DNA from 3 places in the Sphaerisporangium sp. NPDC049003 genome. Region 3 is predicted to be linked to each of the others. Evidence: riboswitches for the same ligand, from Rfam matches in the RefSeq annotation. Region 3 holds a riboswitch; each other region holds the start of a gene.
The links. A riboswitch is a leader RNA that binds a small molecule or an ion and turns the genes downstream of it on or off. The one in region 3 is predicted to bind thiamine pyrophosphate.
Positions count from the first base shown of each region.

Region 1: it holds a riboswitch for thiamine pyrophosphate, as region 3 does, so the genes downstream of both, ACGFIV_RS12350 (cytosine permease) here and tenA (thiaminase II) in region 3, are expected to answer to the same signal.
Region 2: it holds a riboswitch for thiamine pyrophosphate, as region 3 does, so the genes downstream of both, thiO (glycine oxidase ThiO) here and tenA (thiaminase II) in region 3, are expected to answer to the same signal.

Region 1 is NZ_JBICTU010000009.1:127,337-134,878, forward strand. Features, by position in the region: gene ACGFIV_RS12335 (LCP family protein) at 206-1,570, shown strand; gene ACGFIV_RS12340 (DNA-formamidopyrimidine glycosylase family protein) at 1,717-2,595, shown strand; gene ACGFIV_RS12345 (rhodanese-like domain-containing protein) at 2,685-3,017, shown strand; TPP riboswitch at 3,042-3,168, shown strand; gene ACGFIV_RS12350 (cytosine permease) at 3,159-4,565, shown strand; gene ACGFIV_RS12355 (methylated-DNA--[protein]-cysteine S-methyltransferase) at 4,456-5,019, opposite strand; gene ACGFIV_RS12360 (PAS domain S-box protein) at 5,200-7,086, shown strand; gene ACGFIV_RS12365 (ATP-binding protein) at 7,239-7,542, shown strand, end outside.
Region 2 is NZ_JBICTU010000010.1:105,814-113,355, reverse strand. Features, by position in the region: gene pknB (Stk1 family PASTA domain-containing Ser/Thr kinase) at 1-1,347, opposite strand, end outside; gene ACGFIV_RS13435 (thiazole synthase) at 1,421-2,209, opposite strand; gene thiS (sulfur carrier protein ThiS) at 2,283-2,483, opposite strand; gene thiO (glycine oxidase ThiO) at 2,480-3,781, opposite strand; TPP riboswitch at 3,777-3,889, opposite strand; gene ACGFIV_RS13420 (FAD-dependent oxidoreductase) at 4,028-5,197, shown strand; gene ACGFIV_RS13415 (Rv2175c family DNA-binding protein) at 5,247-5,621, shown strand; gene thiE (thiamine phosphate synthase) at 5,599-6,237, shown strand; gene ACGFIV_RS13405 (polyprenyl synthetase family protein) at 6,408-7,475, opposite strand.
Region 3 is NZ_JBICTU010000001.1:268,576-276,117, reverse strand. Features, by position in the region: gene purD (phosphoribosylamine--glycine ligase) at 1-517, opposite strand, end outside; gene corA (magnesium/cobalt transporter CorA) at 920-2,053, shown strand; gene ACGFIV_RS01445 (Hsp20/alpha crystallin family protein) at 2,477-2,920, shown strand; gene ACGFIV_RS01440 (MerR family transcriptional regulator) at 2,984-3,295, shown strand; gene ACGFIV_RS01435 (zinc-binding dehydrogenase) at 3,443-4,009, opposite strand; gene tenA (thiaminase II) at 4,139-4,834, opposite strand; TPP riboswitch at 4,827-4,939, opposite strand; gene ACGFIV_RS01425 (XRE family transcriptional regulator) at 4,987-6,141, opposite strand; gene ACGFIV_RS01420 (hypothetical protein) at 6,128-6,958, opposite strand; gene ACGFIV_RS01415 (glycerophosphodiester phosphodiesterase family protein) at 7,082-7,542, opposite strand, start outside.

The DNA of each region.
Region 1 (7,542 bases), on a different contig from region 3:
GGACACGACTGTCCTTTCGCTAGAGGTCGTCGATAACCGTAACGGTCCAGGCTCGACCAATGTTTCCCGCGGCACGACATTGGTGACTTACTGTGACTCTGCGTACTTTTACATGAGAAAAGCTTGGTGACGGAACGCCCCGCGTAGACGCGACGGCGTAGCTTCGAAAGCAAAGCGGCTCTAGCCACAGGACGGGGACGACAACGTGGGCGATTGGCCTGGAGACCGGTCGGGGGGGTCCGACGAGAAGGGGTCCCACGAGGGGCCGACCCGGGCTCTGCGCCGTCCGGCCGGAGCCGGAGGCGAAGGGGCGTATCCGCCGGCGGGCGGGGACGGTGACGAGCCCTACTCGGCGGGTCAGCCGGCGCACCGCTTCCCGCAGGGCTCGCGTGACCGGGGCGGCCGGGCCGGCTCCGAGGACGAGGAGCGAACCCGCCAGCAGGCCTTCCCCGGAGGCGGGGAGGCACCGGCTTCCGGAGAGCCCTCCAAGGGGAGATCGCGCGTGTACGGCAAGCCGCGGTCCGGCCAGGCGCCGATCCGGCCCCTGTCGAGCCCGGAGACGCCCAAGACGCATCCGTCCGGCGGCCCCGGGGCCGCCGAGCCGAAGGCCCGCGGCCCGAGGCGGACGGGCCGTCTGGTGGTCAGGATCCTCGTGATCCTGCTGGTGGTGCTGCTCGTGCTCGGCCTGGTCGGGTTCTTCTGGATCAACTCCCGCATCACCAGCGTCGAGTCGCTCACCGACTATGACGGCCGTCCCGCTGCCACCCCCGGCGAAGACTGGCTGCTGGTCGGCTCCGACAGCCGGGCCGGGCTGACGGCCGCCCAGCGCAAGAAGCTCGCCACCGGCCGTGCCGTCGGCAAGCGCACCGACACGATGATGCTCCTGCACATCCCGAGCGGCGGCGGCAAGCCCACCCTCGTCAGCCTGCCCCGCGACTCCTACGTCCCCATCGACGGGCACGGCAGCGACAAGCTGAACGCCGCGTACGCCTTCGGCGGCCCCAAGCTGCTGACCAAGACGGTCGAGAAGGTCACCGACATCCGTGTCGACCACTATATGGAGATCGGATTCGGCGGCTTCGTCGGCATCGTGGACGCGATCGGCGGCGTCAACATCTGCGTCAAGCAGAACATCAAGGACCACAAGGCCGGCATCAACCTCAAGAAGGGCTGCCAGGACATGGACGGCGGCACCGCCCTTGGGTACGTCCGCACCCGCGCGACCGGCGCGCTGCCCGACTTCGACCGCACCCAGCGCCAGCGCCAGTTCTTCGGCGCCGTGGTGAAGAAGGCCGCGAGCCCGGGCGTCCTGGTCAACCCGTTCCGCTCGATCCCGCTGGCGATGAGCGCGACCGACTCGGTGGCGGTCGACCCGGGCACGGGAGCCTTCGACATGCTGTCGCTGGGGCTCGCGATGAGCGGCGATCCGATCGCCACCGCCGTGCCCGTGGGCTCGCTGCCCACGATCAACGGCGCCTCCGTCGTGAAGTGGGACACCGAGCGCGCTCTGCGGCTCTTCAAGGCCCTGGCCGAGGACAAGCCGGTGCCGGAGGACGTCCTCACCAAGTAGGCGCGACACGCGCGCCGAGCCGAGGGGGCGGACGCGCGCCGAGCCGAGGAGCAGGCGCGCGCCGGGGCGAGGAGCAGGCGCGACGCGCGCTGTGGGTACAGCTCAGGCGCGCGTCGCGGGTCCTCGCGAGCGGTTAGTGTGATGGCATGCCCGAGCTTCCCGAGGTGGAGTCGCTCGCCGAGTTCCTGCGCGAACGGGCCGTCGGCCGCCCGGTCGCCGCCGTCGACGTGGTGGCCTTCCAGGCGCTGAAGACCGTGGACCCGCCGGTGACCTCGCTGGCAGGGCTGACGGTGACGAGTGTCGCCCGTCACGGCAAGTTCCTCGACCTCGACTGCGACGGGCTCCATTTCATCACCCACCTCGCCCGTGGCGGCTGGCTCCGCTGGCGCGACGACTTCTCCGGGGCCAAGCCCGTACGTCCCGGCAAGGGCCCCCTCGCGGCCCGCGTGCGGTTCGCGCCCGGCGACGACGGCAGGCAGCCCGGATTCGAGCTCACCGAGGCGGGCACCCAGAAGCGGCTCGCGGTCTACGTCGTCCGCGACCCCGGCGAGGTTCCCGGCATCGCGAGCCTCGGCCCCGATCCGCTCGCGCCCGAGTTCACCGTGGACGTGCTCAAGGGCATCCTCGGCGGCAGCCGCACCCGCATCAAGGGGCTCCTGCGCGACCAGAAGGTGATCGCCGGCATCGGCAACGCCTACTCCGACGAGGTGCTGCACGTGGCCAAGATGTCCCCGTTCAAGATCGCGGGGTCGCTGACCGACGACGCGGTGGCGGGCCTGCACGAGTCGATCGTCAGCACGCTGCGGGCGGCCGTCGAGCGCTCTCGCGGCATCGCCGCGAAGGATCTCAAGACCGAGAAGAAGTCGGGTCTGCGGGTCCACGGGCGTGCCGGGCAGCAGTGCGAGGTGTGCGGGGACACGATCAGGGAGGTGTCGTTCGCCGACTCCTCCCTGCAGTACTGCCCGACGTGCCAGACCGGCGGGAAGCCGCTAGCCGACCGCAGGCTGTCCCGCCTTCTCAAATAGCCCACCGGGGCCTTCTCGGGGAGAAATCAACGCTCGGTCAGTAATGACAACCCTCCGTTAGCGGACGGAAAGCTCGCAGAGCGGGGACAATGAACGGCATGAACGTCCCTGAGATCGAGGCCAAGGCCGTACCCGACGATGTCTTCCTGCTCGACGTGCGCGAGCCCGACGAGTGGCTGGCGGGGCACGCTCCGGCGGCCGTCCACATCCCGCTCGGCGCGCTGCAGCAGAGGGTCGACGAGGTCCCGGCCGGCGTGCCGGTCTACGTCGTCTGCCGGGTCGGAGGCAGGTCCGCGAGGGCCGCGGCGTGGCTCAACCACGTGGGCCGAGAGGCGATCAACGTCGGTGGCGGCATGCAGTCGTGGGCCGCGGCCGGCCGTCCGATGGTGGCCGAAAACGGGGGGCAGCCCTTCGTCGCCTAGCGGCGGAGTGTAATAATTCGGTCAAAATCCATACCGCGGGAGCTCGGGCGCAACCGGGCTGAGAGGGCGGTTCCCAGTGACACTGGGCGCGCCGCCGACCGCATGAACCTGTCCGGGTAATGCCGGCGTAGGGAGCGTGCGATGACGTCCGCCGTCGGCGAGGTCCCCCTGACACTCGACGAGGCCCCCCCGAAGACGCTGGGCCTGCTCGACCAGGGCGCCTTCTGGGCCAACCTCGGAGTGAGCCTCCTCGGCTTCTCGGGGGCCCTCTACCTGATCAACCCGCTGGGCGACGTCCCGCTGAGCCTCGGCGCGGCCGTCCTCGCGGCCGTGGCCGGAAGCCTGATCGGCACCGTGATGGTCGGCCTCGCGGCGGTGCCGGGCGCGCGCACAGGCGCGCCGGCGATGGTGCTGCTGCGGGGCTTGTTCGGGGCCAGGCTTTCGTACGTCCCGACGGTCCTGAACGTCGTGCAGATGCTCGGCTGGGGGGCCTTCGAGCTGTGGGTGATCGCCACCGGGGCGCGTGCGATCTTCGGTGACGCGGTGCCGTACTGGGTGTGGGTGGTGGCGGCGGGGCTGCTGACCATCGCCCTGACGATCAGGCCGCTGGGGGCGATCCGCCTGCTCCGGCGGTTCGTGACGGCGGGGGTGGTCGTCGCGATGGTGTGGCTCGCGGTGGCGCTGCTGCGCGAGGCACCCACCCTCGGAGGCGGGAACTGGAACGCCTTCGCCCCGGCCGTCGACTACGTGATCGCGCTCTCGGTCTCCTGGGTGCCGGTGGCGGCCGACTACGCGCGGCACTCGCGGTCCGGGCGGGCGGCCTTCGCGGGGGTGGTCAGCGGCTACACGATCGCCCAGGTCGCGTGCCTGGTCATCGGCGTCCTCGCGCTGGCCCTGGTCGGGAACGACCCCGACCGGGTGTGGGACGCCTTCGTCGCGGTGCCCCTCGGGGGGCTGTTCTTCGGAATCCTGGTGCTGCGCGAGGCCGACCAGTCGTTCGCCAACGTCTACTCCACGGCGATGTCCCTGCAGAACCTCCTGCCTAGGGTGGACCGGCGCGTCTTCTCGATCGTCGTCGGCGTGCTCACCACCGTCATCGCGCTCTTCGCCGACGTGAAATCCTACGGGGCGTTCCTCGGCGTCATCGGCGCGGTCTTCGTCCCGATGTTCGCCGTCCTCGTGGTCGACTACTTCCTGCTCGGCGGGGCCGCCAGGTGGGACACCTCGGCGGGGGCGCCCTCGCGGTGGGGGATGGTCGTGCCGTGGGTGCTCGGTTTCGTGGCGTACTGGCTGGTCACGGCGACGCCGACGGTGGCGTGGTGGGACTCGGTCTGGACGGCGCTCCGAGGCGCGATCGGCTTCGAGCGGCAGGTCTGGATGAACGCCGCGCTCGCCGCGTTCGTCGTCGCCGCGCTGGCGACGCTGCTCGGGCAGGCGTTCAGCGGGCGGGGTCTTCGAGGCGGAGGAGGAACTGCTTGGCGGCGAGGCCTCCGGCGTAGCCTCCGGGATGCCCCTGCGACTCGATCGCCCGGTGACACGGGACGATGACGCAGACCGGGTTGGCGGTCAGCGCGTTGCCTATCGCGCGTAGCGCCTGGGGCCGCCCGATGCGCTCGGCGATTTCGGGAAATGTCGTGACGCTTCCGTAGGGCACGGCCATCGTCATCTGGAGCACGGTACGCGCGAACGGCGTGGCCAGCCGGAGGTCGACGGGAAGGGTGAAGGCCCTGAGCCTGCCGGAGAAGTACGCGTCGAGCTCACGGCGTATCGGATCGAGGCGCCGCGGGTCGGGCCCGATGAACGAGCCGATCTCGCGGGTGATGCGCGCGAAGACGACGTGCTCGTTCTCGTAGCTGCACGCGACCACGCCGCGCACGGTGACGGCGAGCGCCAGCCGCCCGACGGGGGTGTCGGTCATCCCGAAAGCGACGTCGGGTGGGGTCTCGCCCACATAGCCGGGAGCGGTCACCCGCACGAGGGCTTCGAGATCCCCTGTCGACATGGCCGCACCCCTCCCGGTCCCGCTACCAGGCAGCGTATAGGAGCGGAGGGTCCCACCGGCCGCGACGGCCACGCGCCGCGCGCCGTAGAAGACCCCGAGAGGGTACAGTCCCGACGAATGCGACTATTCGTACATCAAAAGTGCCAAGACGCGGGGGCAAAAACGGGCACGATGGGGGTCATGAGTGACGACAGGGTAGAGAACGCCGATGACGGCATTGCCCGTGCTGTCCTCGCGAGTTCCCCGAATGCCGTCGTAGCCCTCGATCGTGACCTTTCCGTCCTGTTGTGGAACCCCGCCGCCGAGCGCCTGTTCGGCTGGACCGCGGGCGACATGACCGGGCGCAGGGCACCGCTCGTCCCCGACGAGCTGGTGGTGGAGCACAACGCCGTGCTGGAACGGGTCCGCACGGGAGGGCCCGTCTCGTTGCGCACCAAGCGCCTGCGCAGCGACGGCTCGCTCGTCGACGTGGGCGTGGACCTGAGCGCGCTGCGCTCGGAGGCCGGCGCGCTGCTCGGCTACGTGAGCGTCTACCACTCCCTGGAGAACGACTCGGCGGCCCGCGACCGGGGCGCCCGCAGGGCGAGGCTCGTCCGGCGGCTCACCGACGTGGTGGGCGACATCAACGCCGAGCTGGAGCTGTCATCCGTCCTCGACCGCATCGCGGGAAGCCTCACCGAGTTGACCGGGGCCGACGCGGGCGGGTTCGTTCTGATCGAGGACGACCGCCTGCGGCTGGTCAGCGCGCACGGGCTGCCCGACAGGCTCCGGGGCGCGACCGCCGACCTGCGGACGAGCCTGGTGGGCAAGCTGCTGCGGACCGGGAAGACCGTCCTGCTGGAGACCGGCGACCAGGCCGTGCTCGACGATCTGATCTGGTCGCAGCTGCCCGGCCTGCACACCATCGCGCTCGGCGTCGCGGCGGTCGGCGGCCGGCCGTACGGGGCGCTGTACGCGCTGTTCGCCGAGCGCAAGGCCGGCCACGTCGAGCTTGAGCTGCTTGAGCTGCTGGCCGGGCACGCCGGCATCGCGCTCGCCAACGCGATGGCGTACCAGGAGGCCGTGCGGCAGCGGGCTCACGAGCGGGCGGTCGTCGACGCCAGCGCGGACGGCATCGCGGTGCTCGACGGCATGGGGTACGTCCGCCAGTGGAACCCGGCGGCCGAGGAGCTGACCGGGGTGCGGGCCGACGACGTGATCGGCGACCGGCCGCCGTTCCCGCTGCCCGCGCCGGGGGAGAAGCTCACCACCCAGCTTCCGTGCGGTCGCTGGCTGGACGTGGTCAGCGCGGAGATCAACGACACCGCCGAGATCGTGGTCGACTTCCGTGACGTCACGCGCGCCAAGGAGCTGGAGGAGGCCAAGGACCTGTTCCTCGCCACCACCAGCCACGAACTGCGCACGCCCATCACCGTGGTCCAGGGGTTCGCCAGCACGCTCGACGCGCGCTGGGACAAGCTGTCGGACGTCGAGCGCCGCTCCGCCGTGCGGACCATCGCGGAGCGGGCCCGGGCGCTGGGGCAGCTCATGGACCACCTGCTGCTCGGCGCGCGGGCCGGGGCCGAGGAGCTGAAGGTCCGGGTGGAGAGCTTCGACCTGGGCGAACGGGTGCGCGCGGCCACGCTGGGGATGCCCGTCCTGTCCGACCGGCATCGCGTGGAGGTGGACATCCCCCGCGACCTTCCCCTGGTCGACGGCGACGCGCTGGCCACCGACATCCTGCTCGCCCAGCTCCTGGAGAACGCCTTCAAGTACTCGCCGGACGGCGGGCTGATCCGCGTGCTCGCGTGGGCCGAGGGCGATCGCGTCGTCCTCGTGGTGGACGACGAGGGCGTGGGCATCGCGCCCGACGACCACGAGCGCGTCTTCGAACGGTTCGTCCAGGCCGACAGCGGCGACCGCCGCAGGTTCGGCGGCGTGGGGCTCGGGCTTTACATCGCACGCAGCCTCGCGCGCGCCCAGGGCGGCGAGGTGACCGCCCATTCGCGGCTCGGCGGGGGCACCCGAATGAGATTCATCCTGGGCACCGCACCGGCCTATATCGGATCCGACACACCGAACCGGTAACGGGCAGGTCACGGCTGGACTCATCTAGTGTCGAATCTGCACAAGCAATGATCGCCGCACGGTTTCCAGAACCATCGAACGGGGCATTTCGGTCGTACTGGGATGTGTTTTCCTCAGGGGGAAATGCAGGAGAACGGGGAAGTGAGGGCGTCGTGCTGTTGCCGTATGCGCCGACCAGCGTCGCCGTCGCACGCCAGCGTCTCAGCGCCGATCTTGAGGCATGGGGAGTGTTCGCCGCCGCGGTGGAAGACGCCGTTCTTGTGGTGAGCGAACTGCTGAGCAATGCGTTGCGTCATGCCCACCCGCTGCCATCGGGCCAGATCATGGCCACCTGGGACTGGGCGGACGAACATCTCGAGGTCACGGTGAGCGACGGAGGAGCGGCCACGGAGCCCCGCGCGGGACGGCCGACCCTCTCCTCGCTCGGCGGGCGGGGGCTCGGAATCGTCGAGTTCC
Region 2 (7,542 bases), on a different contig from region 3:
GTCGGCCTCCGGCAGGTTGACGACGTTCGGCACCGCGATCTTGACGGGCCCGGCCGAGGGGATCAGCGTGATCCTGGACTGGGCGAGCACCTCCTTGCCCGGCTCGGGTTCGGTGCGCAGGACCTTGTCCTCGGCCACCTCCTTGTCGTGCTCGGGGGTGCCGATCTTGACCTCGAAGCCCTGCTTCTCGGCCTCCGATTTGGCGATCGTGATGTTCAGGCCGGACAGGTCGGGGACCTTGGTGTAGCGGCCCTCGGAGAACCACCAGCCGGTGCCACCGATCGCAGCGGCCATCAGGACCACCAGCACGACGATGAACCAGTGGGGCCGGAAACCGCGGCGCTTCGGGCCTTCGGCCGCCGGCCGTACCGCCGGGGCGGTGAGCATCTCGGTCTGCGAGTGGATCAGGGTCGGGTTGGCGGGCGCGGCGCCCATCTGGTGCGCGGCCACCGGCCCGGGGGCCGCCGCGCCGGTGGGCGGGCGCTGCGGCCCCATGTCGCGCGGCAGCATGCGGTGGGCGTCCACGGCCGCGACGAGCAGCGCGGTGGCGTCGGCCGGCCGCCGGTTCTGGTCGCGGTCGGTCGCCGAGAGGACCAGCGTGTCGAGCAGGGGCGGCACGTCGCCCGCCAGCGAGGACGGCGCGGGCACCCGGTCGTGCACGTGCCGGTAGGCCACCGACATGGGGTTGTCGCCCTGGTAGGGCTGGCGCCCGGTCAGCAGCTCGAACAGCATCACCCCGGCGGCGTAGACGTCGCTGCGCGCGTCGGCGACCCCGGCGGTGACCTGCTCGGGCGACATGTAGGCGATCGTGCCGATCATGACGCCGGTGCGGGTCTGGTTGCCCGCCTCGATCGCCCTGGCCAGGCCGAAGTCGACGACCTTGACCCGGCCGTCGTCGGTCAGCAGGACGTTCTCGGGCTTCACGTCACGGTGCACCATGCCCGCCTGGTGGGCCGCGCCGAGCGCGGCGAGCACCGGGATCATGATCTCCAGGGCCTCGCGGGCCGGCAGGCGCTTCCTCTCGCGCAGCACGTCGCGCAGGGTGCGCCCCGGGACGTACTCCATCGAGAGGTAGACGTGATCGCCGTCGGTGCCCTGGTCGAAGACGTGCACCACGTTGGGGTGCGACAGGCTGGCCACCGACTTGGCCTCGCCGATGAACCGCCGTACGAAGTCGGGGTCCTCGGCCAGCGATCGGTGCATCACCTTCAGAGCCACCGTGCGGTCGAGCCGGATGTCCAGGGCCAGGTAGACGGCGGCCATCCCACCCCGGGCGATCCGGGACTCAACGCGATAGCGCCCGTCCAGCAGCCGCCCTACAAGGGGGTCCGCAACCGTCGTGTCCACGGGAGTGAGTTTACGGGCGGTTTGCCAGGGGGAGGGCAAGCACATCCCAAACCGATGCCGACATGTTTTCCCGTCAGGAAGGCGTTGATGGCTCTCCGCCGACCGGTTCGACGGCCGGCGAGGACGCCTCAGCGTACCGGCGCCGGGGTATCCGGCCCGCCAGGCGCGCCCTACGACCCGCCGTGACGGCGTCGCGCATAGCCCCCGCCATCAGGCCGGGCCTGCGGGCCCGCGTCACCGCGCTGGCGAGCAGGACCGCGTCGCATCCGAGCTCCATCGCCAGGGCCGCGTCGCTCGCCGTGCCGATGCCGGCGTCCAGGATGACAGGGACGCCCGCCGCCTCCACGATGAGCTCGATGTTGTGCGGGTTGCGGATCCCGAGCCCCGAGCCGATCGGCGCGCCGAGGGGCATCACGGCCGCGCACCCCGCCTGCTCCAGCCGCCGCGCGAGCGCCGGGTCGTCCCCGATGTAGGGCAGCACCACGAATCCGTCGGCCACCAGCCTCTCGGCGGCGTCGAAGGTCTCGATCGGGTCCGGCAGCAGGGTGCGCTCGTCGCTGATCACCTCCAGCTTCACCCAGTCGGTGCCGAGCGCCTCGCGGGCCAGGCGCGCGGTCAGCACCGCCTCGCCGGCCGTGAAGCAGCCGGCGGTGTTGGGCAGCACCCTCACGCCCCGGTCGCGCAGGACGTCGAGCACCGACCCCCGCGAAGCCGGGTCCAGGCGCCGCATCGCCACCGTGGTGATCTCGGTGCCGGACGCGGCCAGCGCCTGGTCCAGCACCTCAAGGGACGGGGCGCCGCCCGTTCCCATGATCAGGCGCGAGCGGAACTTCTCGCCGCCGAGGACCAGCGCGTCGTCCATGGGGTCCGCGTCGACGGTGACGGGGCCCTCACGCCGCTCGCCGGTCGCAAGGACGGGGCTCGTGTCTCGCCGGTCAGCCACCCTGCACCGCCGTGAGCACCTCGACGCGGTCGTTCTCGCCGAGCGGGGTCGACTGCCACGCGCCCCGCCGCACGACCTCGTCGTTCAGGGCGACCGCGACCCCGGCGACGGCCGAGGTCAGCGTCTGGACGGCCTGGGCGACGGTGGTGCCGGGGGGCAGGTCGTGGGGGGAGCCGTTGATGGTCACTCTCATCGCGCTTCCGGGGCGGGAGACCCCGGCCGGCGGCCGGGGGAGGAGCCCCGTTCCTCCTTCGTCCATCGGTGAGGGCCGGTGATGTCCTTGTGCCGCGCCCCGCCGAAACGCAGGGGCGAGCAGATCGCCGCGAAGGCCGGGCCGGGCCGTCCGGCCGGATCGTGGCCGGGAGGGAGCCCCCCTTCGTGGCCGGGGCCGGCGTCCGGGGCCGGCTCCCCGGCGTCCGGAGCCAGTTCCCCGGCGACGAGGTCGGCGGTCAGGGGACAGAGCAGGACGCCGCCGCGGTGGTGGCCGGTGGCCAGCACGAGCCCCGGGAGCGTGGTCCGCCCGATGACCGGGAGGTTGTCGGGGGTCCCCGGGCGCAGGCCGGCGGACAGGCCGGTCACCTCCAGCTCGGTGACGCCCGGTACGAGCTCGCGCGCGTCGCGCAGCAGCTCCCACAGGGCTCCGGCGGTCACGCGGGTGTCGAACCCCATCTCCTCCTGGGTGGCCCCGAGCACGATCTCCCCGTCGCCGCGCGGCACCATGTACGCGCTGGACCCGTGGACCACCCCGCGCACACAGCGGCCGAGGAACCCCGGAGCGCCGCGCAGCCGCATGATCTGGCCCTTGACGGGGCGCACCGGCGGGAGGACCTCCGGAGGCAGGCCGTCCAGGGATCCCGACCAGGCTCCGGCGGCCAGCACCACCTGGTCCGCGGCGATCGCCCCGCCGCCCGCCAGCCGTACCCCGCGCACCGCGTCGCCCTCGACGGCGAAGCCAGTGACGCGGTCGGCGACCATGCCCACCCCCCGGCGCGAGAGCGCGGCGAGCAGCGCGGCCGTCACCCGGCGCGGATCCACCCAGGCGTCCCCCGGAGCGAGGACGCCGCCGCGGACCGAGGGGGCGAGCATCGGCTCGGCGCGGCGGCACTCGCGCCCCGTCAGGCGTTCCACGGGGAGCGAGAGCTTCTCCATGAAGCCGGCCAGTTCGCCGAGCGCCGCGAGGTCGTCGGCGCCGAAGGCGACGTCCAGGGTGCCGTCGGTGCGGTAGTCGACGTCCATCCCGGACTCGCCGGCCAGCTCGGCGGCGAAGCCGGGCCAGCGGGCCAGGGACGCGAGGCCGAGCCGGAGCAGGGGCTCCTCGGTGTAGGTGACCTCGCTCACCGGGGCGAGCATCCCCGCCGCCGCGTGTGAGGCGCCCGAGCCGGGCGCCGGGTCCACCACGGTCACCGCGTGCCCGCGCTGGGCGGCGCGCCAGGCGACCGACAGGCCGATCACACCCCCGCCCACGACGACCACGTCCGCGTGCGTGTCCACCAAAGGTCCCGCTCCCTTCGCCGGCATGATCCGGATCAGGTTTCTGGCGGTCGAGGGCCGTGAGCCCTCCTCTCAGCCCGGTCTCGCCGGACTCCCGCGCGTGCTGACGACACCAGCCTATTCCTGCCTCCGTACGACTTGCGCACCTGCTTGAGTGTTCTCATTACTGCCTGTGCGCGATAGTGAGCCAATTCGTTACCAAATCGCCGTTGGCGAGTTACCCGGCTGGCCGCTTAGGGTCAGGATGTGAATCATGTCGTGGTGGTCGGAGCCGGACTGGCCGGCGTGCGGAGTGTCGAGGCGCTGCGGGCGCGCGGGTACCGAGGACGCGTCACTCTGGTCGGAGATGAGAACCATCGCCCCTACGATCGTCCCCCCTTGTCGAAGGCCGTGCTGCTCGGCGACCTGGATTCCACGGTCGTCGACTCCGACCTCGGCGCCCTCGACGTCGACCTGCGCACCAGCGTGTCGGCCAAGGGCCTGCGCCACGGCGCGCTGGAGACCACGGAAGGCGAGCTGGAGTACGACGGCCTGATCATCGCCACCGGCGCCTCGCCCATCAGGCTGCGCGGCGAGGGCGCCCAGCACGTGCTCCGCACCATCGACGACGCGCTCGCCCTGCGGGAACTGCTGGTCCCCGGCGCCCGCGTGGTGGTCGTCGGCGCGGGCTGGATCGGCGCCGAGGTCGCCACGGCGGCGCGCCGCGCCGGATGCGAGGTGACCGTCGTCGAGGCCGCCCAGTCACCGCTGGCCGTCGCCCTCGGCACCGAGGTGGGCGGGCGCACCGTGCCCTGGTACGCCGAGGCGGGCATCGACCTCAGGCTCGGCACGATGGTCGGCTCGGTCGACCCGGGCGGCCTGACCATGATGGACGGCTCGTGGATCCCCGCCGACGTGGTGGTGACCGGCGTCGGCGTGCGGCCCACCGTCGGGTGGCTCGCGGGCTCCGGCGTGGAGATCGACAACGGCGTCGTGGTCGACGAGCACCTGCGCACCTCGATGGAGGGCGTGGTGGCGGTCGGCGACTGCGCGAACTGGTGGTCACGGCGCTTCGGCCGCCGCATGCGCGTCGAGCACTGGGACACCGCGCTGAACGCGCCCGAGACGGCCGTGGCCACGCTGCTGGGCGAGACCGCCGTCTACGACCCGGTCCCCTACTTCTGGTCCGAGCAGTTCGGCCGCATGCTGCAGTACGCCGGCCACCACGACGGCGCCCGGCTGGTGCTGCGCGGCGATCCCGCCACCGACCGCAAGTGGGCGGCGTGCTGGCTGACCGACGACCACCGGATGGCCGCTATTCTTACCGTCGACCGTCCCCGTGACCTGGTGCAGGGCCGCCGTATCGTCGAGGGCGGGCAAAGGCTCGATGTGGATCGCGCGATGGACCCCTCGGTACCCTTGCGTGACTGCTTGTGACCCCCTGTGGGGTGTTTGAGAAGAGGCACGACGTGGTAGTTGTGGTTCCGTGACGCTTTCTGTTGCGCAGATCGACCGGGAAACCGACCAGTTGGTGGGAGAGTGGCTCCCCCTCACGGAAGTGGGCAGGCGGCTCGGGCTGAGTGCCGGGCGTGCCAAGCAGCTTCTCAAGGACAAAAGGCTCATCGGAGTCCGGCGGGGCGGATCCGAGCCGGAGGTCCCCGCGGCCTTCATCGCCGGAGACGACGTGGTGAAGGGCCTCCCAGGGACGCTGACGGTCCTGTCCGACGCGGGCTACGACGACGTCGAGGCCCTGCGGTGGCTGTTCACCGCCGACGACTCCCTGCCGGGGGCCCCGATCGACGCGATCGTCGCGGGCCGCCACACCGAGGTGAAGAGGCGTGCCCAGGCGCTCGGTTTCTGACGCCAGGCTCTACCTCTGCACCGACGGGCGCCGCCGCCAGGGCGATCTAGACCGGTTCCTCGACGCCGTCCTCGCGGGCGGTGTGGACATCGTCCAGTTGCGCGAGAAGGGCCTGGAGGCCCGCGAGGAGCTCGCGCTCCTTGAGGTGTTCCGCGCGGCCTGCGACAGGCACGGGACCCTGCTCGCGGTCAACGACAGGGCCGACATCGCCTACGCGGCGCGTCCCGACGTGCTCCACCTCGGGCAGGACGACCTTCCCGTGGCCGTGGCGCGCGAGCTGCTCGGGCCGGACATCCTGATCGGGCGGTCCACCCACAGCGACGCGGAGGCGTCCGCGGCGGCGGCCGAGGAAGGCGTCGACTACTTCTGCTGCGGGCCGATCTGGCCGACGCCGACCAAGCCCGGGCGTTTCGCGCCGGGGCCCGGCCTGCTGAAGCACGCGGCGGCGCTGGACACCGACCGGCCGTGGTTCGGCATCGGCGGCATCGACCTCTCCACGCTCGACGAGGTGATGTCGTACGGCGTGACGCGCGTCGTGGTCGTACGGGCCATCACCGAGGCCGACGACCCGGGCGCGGCGGCCGCCGAGTTCGCCCGCCGCCTCGCGGCGGGCTGACACCCCGGCTCACGGCGCCCTCGCGCCGCACCGACCCGAGCTTCGCGCTGCTGACCTGGGCCTTGCGTTACGGACCTGGGCCTTGCGTTACGGACCTGGGCCTTGCGTTACGGACCTGGGCCTTGCGGTGCTGACCCCGGCCTTGCGGTGCCGTACGGCCCGTCGTGGGCTCAGCTCCGGCGCGAGGTGGCGGCCACCGCCAGCTCGGCGAGGGCGTCGCGGGCCTCGCCGGTGATCGGCGCGCGCTCCAGCGAGCTCAGCGCGTCGTCCAGGTAGCGCTTGATCGTCTCCTCGCTCGCCGTCAGCGCCCCGGTCTCCTCGATGATCTCGCGAAGCCGCTCGACGCCGGCCGCGTCCAGGCCGGAGTCTCCGAGCAGCCGCCGCACGTCGGCGGCCTGCCCGTCGGACGCGGCCGAGAGCGTGCGGGCGATCAGCATGGTGCGCTTGCCCTCGCGCAGGTCGTCGCCCGCCGGTTTGCCGGTCTCCGCCGGGTCGCCGAACACGCCGAGGACGTCGTCGCGGAGCTGGAAGGCGATGCCGACCTTCTGGCCGTACTCCACGCACAGCCGGTCGAGCCACGGCTCCTGACCGCGCGCGGCGAGCAGCAGGCCGAGGCGCAGTGGCTGCTCCACGGAGTACTTGCCGCTCTTGTGGAGGGCGACCCTCAGCGCGCTGTCGAAGGTGTTGTCCCCGTGCGCCTGCTCCAGCAGGTCGAGGTACTGCCCGCACATCAGCTCCGTGCGCATGAGGTCGTGTACCGGCTCTGCCGCGGCGAGCGCCTCGGCCGGCAGGCCGCTCGTACGCCACATCTCGCTCGACCAGACCAGCAGCAGGCTGCCCAGGAGCACCGCCGCCCCCTCGCCGAACTGGACCGACGAGCCCCGCCAGCCGGACTCCTCGTGCATGGCCTGGAACCGCCGGTGCGCGGCGGGCTTGCCACGGCGCAGGTCGCTCGCGTCCATCACGTCGTCGTGGATCAGCGCGCTCGCCTGGAGCAGCTCCAGCGACGCCGCCGCGGTGTAGATCGCGGGGTCTTCCTCCCCGCCCGCGCCACGCCAGCCCCAGTAGCAGAAGGCCGGGCGCAGCCGCTTGCCCCCCGACAGGAAGTCCTCCGCGGTCGTCACCAGGGGACTCAGCTCGGGGGCGCTGACCAGGGGACGCTGCCGGTCGACGAACATCCGGAGGCGGCGGTCCACCTCGGAGCGGAAGGCGTCCGACAGGGCGAAGGAAGTGGTCATGCTCTGAGATTAACGGCCACACGAGAGCGCCCCGATTACCTGCCCCCGGTGTGATCTCGCTCATGGG
Region 3 (7,542 bases):
CCACGCGCTCGCACGCCGCGGCGTGGGCCAGTGCCTCCGCGCGATCGGAGGTCACCACGACGCCCTTGCCGGCGGCCAGCCCGTCGTCCTTCACGACGTACGGCGGGCCGAACGCGTCGAGCGCCTCCTCGGCCTCCTCGGGCGTCGCGCACACGCGCGCTCCCGCCGTCGGCACGCCGGCGGACATCATGATGTCCTTGGCGAACGCCTTGGACCCCTCGATGCGCGCCGCTTCCTTGGAGGGGCCGAAGCAGGCGATGCCCGCCGCTCGTACGGCGTCGGCGACGCCCGCCACCAGCGGCGCCTCGGGCCCGACGACGACCAGCTCGGCGCCCAGCCGACGGGCCAGCGCCGTGACCTGCTCGGGGTCGGTGGGCACGACGGGATGCGTCGTCGCCACCGAGGTGATGCCGGCGTTGCCGGGAGCACAGTGGAGCTCGGAGACCGCGGGGTCGAGCGCGAGCGCTCGGCACAGGGCATGCTCGCGGCCGCCGGATCCAATCACAAGAACGCGCACCTGGGGAGTCTACGGGTCGGGCCTGGGGTCACCGGACCGCGAGGACGTCCGCGCAGGTGAAAGGCATTCCAGCCACTTCCCGGCGGGCGATGTGCGGCGGGCGAAGGGGAATTGCCGGCTTCCAGATGATCGAGGAATCCGAAGGCCGTGTAGGCTAGGTAATGAAGCCTGGCTGTGGTAAGTTGGGGCAGCTTTGGGCCGTCTCTTAGCGATTGGAGGTGGAATCGGGATGACTTCTGGTGATCCCAGCAGTACGTGCTCGCGCACGTACGTCGTGCGCAAACCCGACCACTCCAATTCGGTGTCCGACTGAGAGCCACGCGCGCCTATTTCCTGTGACGTCTGTCGCACTATTACTTTTTTGCGCGTTGGTTCCGCGAGGTCGGGCGGGAAGGGACCGCCATGCGCTCGTCCACGCTTTTCCAGCGGATCAACCTCCACCCGCGCACCACCCACGTCCGGCTCGGCACCTCGTCGTCGGTGGCCGTGGTGCGCCGCGAGACGATGAACGGCCGTTGCGTGCCGCCCAGTGACTCGCTCGTGGAGTTCGGCGCCTATGTCGCCGGCAAGCGGGTCCGCGTCTCCGGCATTCCGGAGGCCGTCAGCCTCGTCCGCGAGCACAACGCCTCCTCCGAGATCAACGACGCGTACGTCTGGGTCGGGCTGCACGAGCCGGAGGCCCCCGAGGTCGAGTGGCTGGCCGAGGTCTTCGGCCTGCACCCCCTGGCCGTCGAGGACGCCATCAAGGCCCACCAGCGGCCCAAGGTCGAGCGGTACGGCGACTCTCTCTTCGTCGTCCTCAAGACCATCGCCTACCTCGACCACGACGAGCTGACCGCCTCCAGTGAGATCATCGCCACCGGCGAGATCATGGTGTTCGTCGGCCCCGACTTCGTGGTCACCGTGCGCCACGGCGAGCACTGCCCGCTCGCAGAGGTCCGCGAGCGCCTTGAGGACAAGCCCAAGCTGCTGGCAAGGGGCCCGGCGGGCGTGCTCCACGCCATCGCCGACTTCGTCGTCGACAAGTACCTCTGCGTCGCCGACCTGATGCAGGCCGAGCTTGAGGAGGTCGAGGCCGCCGTCTTCGCCGACGTCAGCTCGCGGGACATCGGCCGCATCTACCAGCTCAAGCGCGAGATGATCGAGATGAAGCGCGCGGTGACGCCGCTCCAGACGCCGCTGGGCGCCCTGCCGCAGCGCCGCATGATCCCCTCCGAGATGCGCGAGTACTTCCGTGACGTCGTCGACCACCTCTCCCGGGTCTGCGAGCAGGTGGAGTCGTCGAACGAGCTGTGCAACTCGATCCTGCAGGCCGCGCTCGCCAGGTCCAACGCCCTGGCCAACGAGGACATGCGCAAGATCTCCGCATGGGTGGCCATCATCTCGGTGCCCACGATGATCGCCGGCATCTACGGCATGAACTTCAAGCACATGCCCGAGCTGTCCGCCATGTGGGGCTATCCCCTCGTGATCGGCGTCATGCTCGTCATCTGCTCCCTCCTCTACCGAGGCTTCCGCCGCAACAGCTGGCTCTGACCCTCCGCCGGCAATCCTGAAAGTCACATCGCTTCCGGCAGGCACCGGCGCCGGGCAGCCCGCCGTTGACGCTGCCGACCGCCCCGGGCACGCCCGAGGCGGTGCAGGTGTTCAACAACTACGTGCGCTGCGCTGGGCCGCCGCCTCCGACCGGACGGCCTTCACGTGGAACCGCGAGATCGCTCCCGGGGATGGAGTCACCATCGGCTTCAACGGCACCAGGGCGCCAACCCGGCTCCGACGTCCTTCCAGCTCAACGGTGCCACCTGCCGCTGACCTCCGCCTGCCCCTCCCGCCCCGGAGGGGCACGCGACACGGCTTCTCTCCAATCCCGATTAGGAGTTGCATGCATCGCTAGAGAGAGGTAACCTACAGCTGTAGTTAGAGATTTCTGCTACACCGACAAGCGAGGAGGTTCCGGAGATGCTGTTGACGTCGATCGACCCGTTCGTTCAGGAAGTCGAGCGCCAGTTTGATCGCCTCACCCGTGGCGCCCTCACTTGGGGAGAGGGAAGCGCCCAGGGGGCCATGCCGCTCGACGGCATCCGCAGGAAGGACGACGTGGTCCTGCGCTTCGATCTTCCCGGCATCGACCCCGACTCGATCGAGGTCACCGTCGACCGCGGCGTGCTCACGGTCACCGCCAGCCGCCATGAGGAGCTGTCGGAGGACGATCGGCTGTTCGTGCGCGAGCGCGTCATGGGCACCTTCACCCGGCGCGTCTACCTCTCCGAGCACCTCGACATCGACCGCGTCGACGCCGCCTACCACAACGGGGTGCTGCAGATCCGCATCCCCGTGCTGGAGAAGGCCAAGCCACGCAAGGTCGAGATCCAGCGCGGCGACACCAGGGCGATCCGCCCGTGAGGTGACCGCGAGCGATGGGCCGGTGCCGCTACGGGCGCCGGCCCGTTCACCATGGAGGCACACATGTCCAGGTTGCCCATCGACGACAACCACGCCCCGCTGTACTCCATGGGCCAGGTCGCCGGCATGCTCGACGTCCAGCAGGCCTTTCTGCGCCGCCTCGACGAGTTCGAAGTGGTCCGCCCGCAGCGCTCCTCGGGCGGCCAGCGCCGCTACTCGCGCGCCGACATCAACCGTGTCCAGTACGTCGCGGAGCTGACCGGGGAAGGCATGACGCTGATCGCGATCCGCCGCATCCTGGAGCTGGAACAGCAGGTGAAGGCACTGAAGAAGGAGCTGGAGGCGACACGCCGGCTCCTGCCTCCCAAGGAATGAAACCTGGAAAGGCATCGGTGGGCCGCCCGATCACCACGTGTGACGGGCGGTCCTCCGTGGTGGTGTGGGTGGCGGTCATGGCGGTTCCTCGTGTTTCGGGTGGGGGAGGCAAGCGCGTTCGGCCGGTGGCTGTGGCAGGGACGCGCGCTACGGGGTCAGCACGATCTTTCCGGCGACGGTGCCGGACTCGGCCAGCCGCAGAGCGTCGGCGATGCGGGTGAGCGGCAGCCGCGCGGCGATCTGGGCGGTGACCTCACCGCGCTGGAGTGCTGCGAAGACCTTGGTGAGGTCGGCGCGCAGCCGGGACCTGAACCGGTTCTTGGCCAGGGCCCGCCCGGCCCAGACGTTGAAGAAGTAGGCGCGGCGGCCGTTGGGCAGCACGTTCCACAGCCACACCCGGCCGAGCAGCTTGAGCACGGGCCACTGCTTGGACCCCTTGTCGTCCCGGGTGGAGGCGCTGCCGTAGGAGACGAGCGTGCCGCCGGGCGCGAGCAGGCGCCAGGAGTCGACGACGCCCGGCCCCCGACGTGGTCGAAGACGGCGTCCACCCCGCCGGGGGCGAGCTCGCGGACGCGCGCGGCGACGTCCCCGGTGCGGTAGTCGACCGGAAGGACGCCGCGCTCCCGCAGGGCTCTTCAGGATGTAGCTGTCCCGGATGTGGAAGTCGACCCCGCCCTGCTGTTCACCGCCGAACTGGACGACCTCCCGGCCCACTGACCACACCCCTACCAGAACGGGCCCGTGCACGGTTACCACGCCCACCCGATGCGCCGCCTCCGGACCGATCCGGGCGCTTCTTGCCAGGGTGCCCCGTCCTTCTGGAGGGCGCCCGCGCTGTCCCTGTCAGATGGGCCAGGACTCCTGGTGCCAGGCGGCGTTCCAGAACATCCACTCGTAGCGGGATGTGGTGACGAAGTGTTCCCGGGCTCGCAGGCGCTGGCGCTGGGTGGCCTCTTCCCCGGCCCGGTCGGTCAGGGCCACCACTCGGCGGACGACGCTCTGGAAGGCCTCGTCGCCGTAGGTGGCGATCCAGCGCCGGTAGAGAGGGTCGGGAGACGACTTGGCCAGCAGCGCCTCGCCGACGCGGGCGTAGATCCAGTAGCACGGCAGCACCGCCGCGAGGCCGTCGAGGAACGACCCGCCGTACACCGTGGCCAGCAGGTAGCTCGTGTACGCCCGGGTGGTCGGGCCCACCGGTAGGTCCGCGGCCTGTGCCGGGGAACCGCCGAGCTGGGCCATGAACTCCGCGTGCATCTCCTGCTCCGCCGCGATCGCTCCCACCGCGTCGCCCGCGAAGGCCCGTACGTCGTCCTCGGTCGGCGCCTTGGCCGCGCACAGGGCCAGTGCCCGCGCGTATTCCCGCAGGTAGTGGGAGTCCTGCACCACGAAGTGCCGGAAGGCCTCACGCGGCAGGGTGCCGTCGACCAGCCCGGTGATGAACGGATGGTCCAGGATCGCGGTGTAGATCGGCTCGATGGCCTCCCACAGCTCCTCGCTGTACGGGCGCGCATGCGAAACGGCCGGCTCGAACGTCGTCATCGGAACAGACTCCCTACGCCGGCATGACCCGGTCAGGTTCGAGCGGTCTGCGGCCGCTCCGGCCGCACTCTCAGCCCGGTGCGCCGGACTCCCGCGATGTCGTGGTCGAGGCTAACGCACCCCCTTGCCGCGACGGTTCAGGGGGATCGCCATCAGGGGACGATCACCAATTTGGGGCGTTGGTCGCGGATGCCGAGTAGCTCTCTTACGCGGGGGAGCGGCCAGGCGAGCTGGGTGGCGAGCCTCGCCATGGTGAGGTCGGTCTCCGCCGACGCCAGGTCGAAGGCCTGCCGCAGGAGGACCGGGTGCTCTCCCGGGTAGCCGGTGATGGGCTCGCCGGCGAAGCCCGGCTGGTCGCGGAGGGCGCCGAGCCGCTGGTACGCCCGGCTGGCCGAGGAATCGGAGAGCAGGCCGACCTCGCGGCAGCGGTAGAGCAGTGAGCTGATCGAGACGCCCCACACGTGCTTGAGCTCGGCCAGCCGCCGCAGGTCGAGGCGCCGGGGGAGCTCGGGCAGGATGCTGTCGCGCGGGGTGAGGAACTCGGCCGCGAACGTGTCGGCCTCGCGCTCCTGCTGGACGTCCCCGGCGGCGGTGTCGCCGTGGAGGACGAGATGGCCCAGCTCGTGGGCGGCGGTGAAGCGGTAGCGGTGGATGTCGTCGAAGCGGTTGGCGGTCAGCACGACGATCGGCCGGGGCAGTTGCGAGGTCGAGAAGGCGTCGACGGTGGTGGCGTCCTCGTCGGGCGGGGGGAGCACCACGACGATGCCGTGGGCCTCCATGTGGCGGACGAGATGCGAGATCGGCCCTGTGCCGAGCCCCCAGTGCCGTCGCAGCTCGCGGGCGGCGGCGGCCGGGTCGCGGGGCAGCTCCACCCCCGAGTGGACCTCGCCGCCGGAGAACCCCGGAAGGTCGACGTGCGGCAGCCGTACGCGCTTCTCCAGCGCGTGGGTCAGCTCCCAGACCTGCTCGACGAACGCGACGGCCTTGGCCCGCTGGTGGACGCGGGTGGAGCGCAGGCTGCGGAAGTGGGCCATGGACCCGTCGAGCTTGGCGTGCGGCCGGCCCGACAGGAAGAACGCCAGGGGGACGCCGAGGGCGCCCGCCAGGCGCGGGATGAGGTCGGGCCTGGGGTGGGTCATGCCCGTCTCGTACTGCCCGACGGCCGCCGGGGTGACCCCCACCCGCTCGGCGAGGTCCTTCTTGGTCATGCCCGCCAGCCGTCGCGCCTGGGTCAGCCGCGCCTGGTCGAAGCCGTCGGCCACCGCCTGCGGAGTCGGTCTCCCACGGTCGGTCTTACGGTCGCTCATCGGCGTCGGCGATCGGCTGGTCGTCGGTGGGCTCGCTGTTCACGGGGAAGATCATCGCATTCCGGCGCTCGACCGCGGGACGGCGGACGAGGGTGAGGTCGGGCTCGGCGCCGCGGTCGAAGCGCTCGGCCACGTCGGGCTCGGCCACCGGCAGGCCCTGCGACACCCACGGCAGCGCGGTGAGCAGGGGGATCTGCTCGCAGTGGAGCCAGTGGATCCGGCCCATGTCGTCGATCAGCTCGGCCTCGCCCCAGTAGAGCTTCAACAGGCTGGCCTGGGCGTTCGCGGCGTAGGCGACCGGGATCAGGCGCGTGTCGGCGGGGAGCTGCGCGAGGAGGGGCCGCGCCGCGGTCAGCTCGTCGAGCTGGGCGTCCTCGTCGTCGCTCGCGAGCGCGAGGTCGAGCACCTCCTGGTGGTAGGTGGTCGTGGGGCCGAAGCGGGTGAAAAGCTCGCGGACGAGCGCGGAGACCCGCCCGTCGCTGACCCGCGCCTCGGTGATCGGCGTGGTGTCGTCCTCGGCGTAGCGGAAGGGCAGGAGCAGGTTGCCGTTGAGCACGACCAGGTGGTGGGGCGAGCCGTACGGCCTGACCACCTGGAACCCCGGGTCGTTCTTGAAGCCGTCGACCAGGGCCTCGTAGCGGCGGGCCATCAGGGTGGAGCCGTACGCGTACCGTTTGTCGCTTCTCGATGACTTCTGGGCGTCCTGGGCGTTCCCCGCGGCCTCCAGGAGGGACGCGGCGAGCTGCCCCCGGACGGACGCGGCGCGCTCCCCGAACCGCTCGGCCGCCCAGCTCGAAATCTGTGGCTCCCCGTGCATTGGTGACCTCCCGTACGCGGCGTCCTGACACCAGGTGATCGATGCTGCCACTTCAGTTCTTCGCACAATACTCCCGCGAGCACTCCAGTTGATGTTGTGACTCGCCGGAAAGGGGCAGAAGTGTCAGGCGGGCGCGTGGCGGAGGGCGGCGGCGGGCTCGGGGAGGGGGAGGCCGCGCTGGGCCCAGAGCTCGCGCATCCGGTCGGGGTAGTCGGTGACGATACCCGCGACTCCGAGGTCGATCATCAGGGACGCCTCCTCGACGTCGTTGACCGTCCACACCGCGACGGGAAGCCCCGCCTTCGCCGCCCGGGCCATCAGCTCCTCGCCGACCAGCACCCGGTCGGGGGACAGCGTGGTGGCCCCGATCGAGGCCGCCGCGGCGGCGATGTCGCCACCGAAGTCCTCCTTGTAGCGGAGGCCGAGCCATTCGGGATCGAGCGTCGCCTTCTCGACCAGGGCGTAGCGCGTGGCCACGAGATCGCGGGCGACGCGCAGGACGCGCCAGTCGAAGCTGAGGATCGCCGCGCCGTCCAGCCGGTCGTGCCGGTCGAGCTCCGCCACGACCAGCTCGGTCAGCCGCC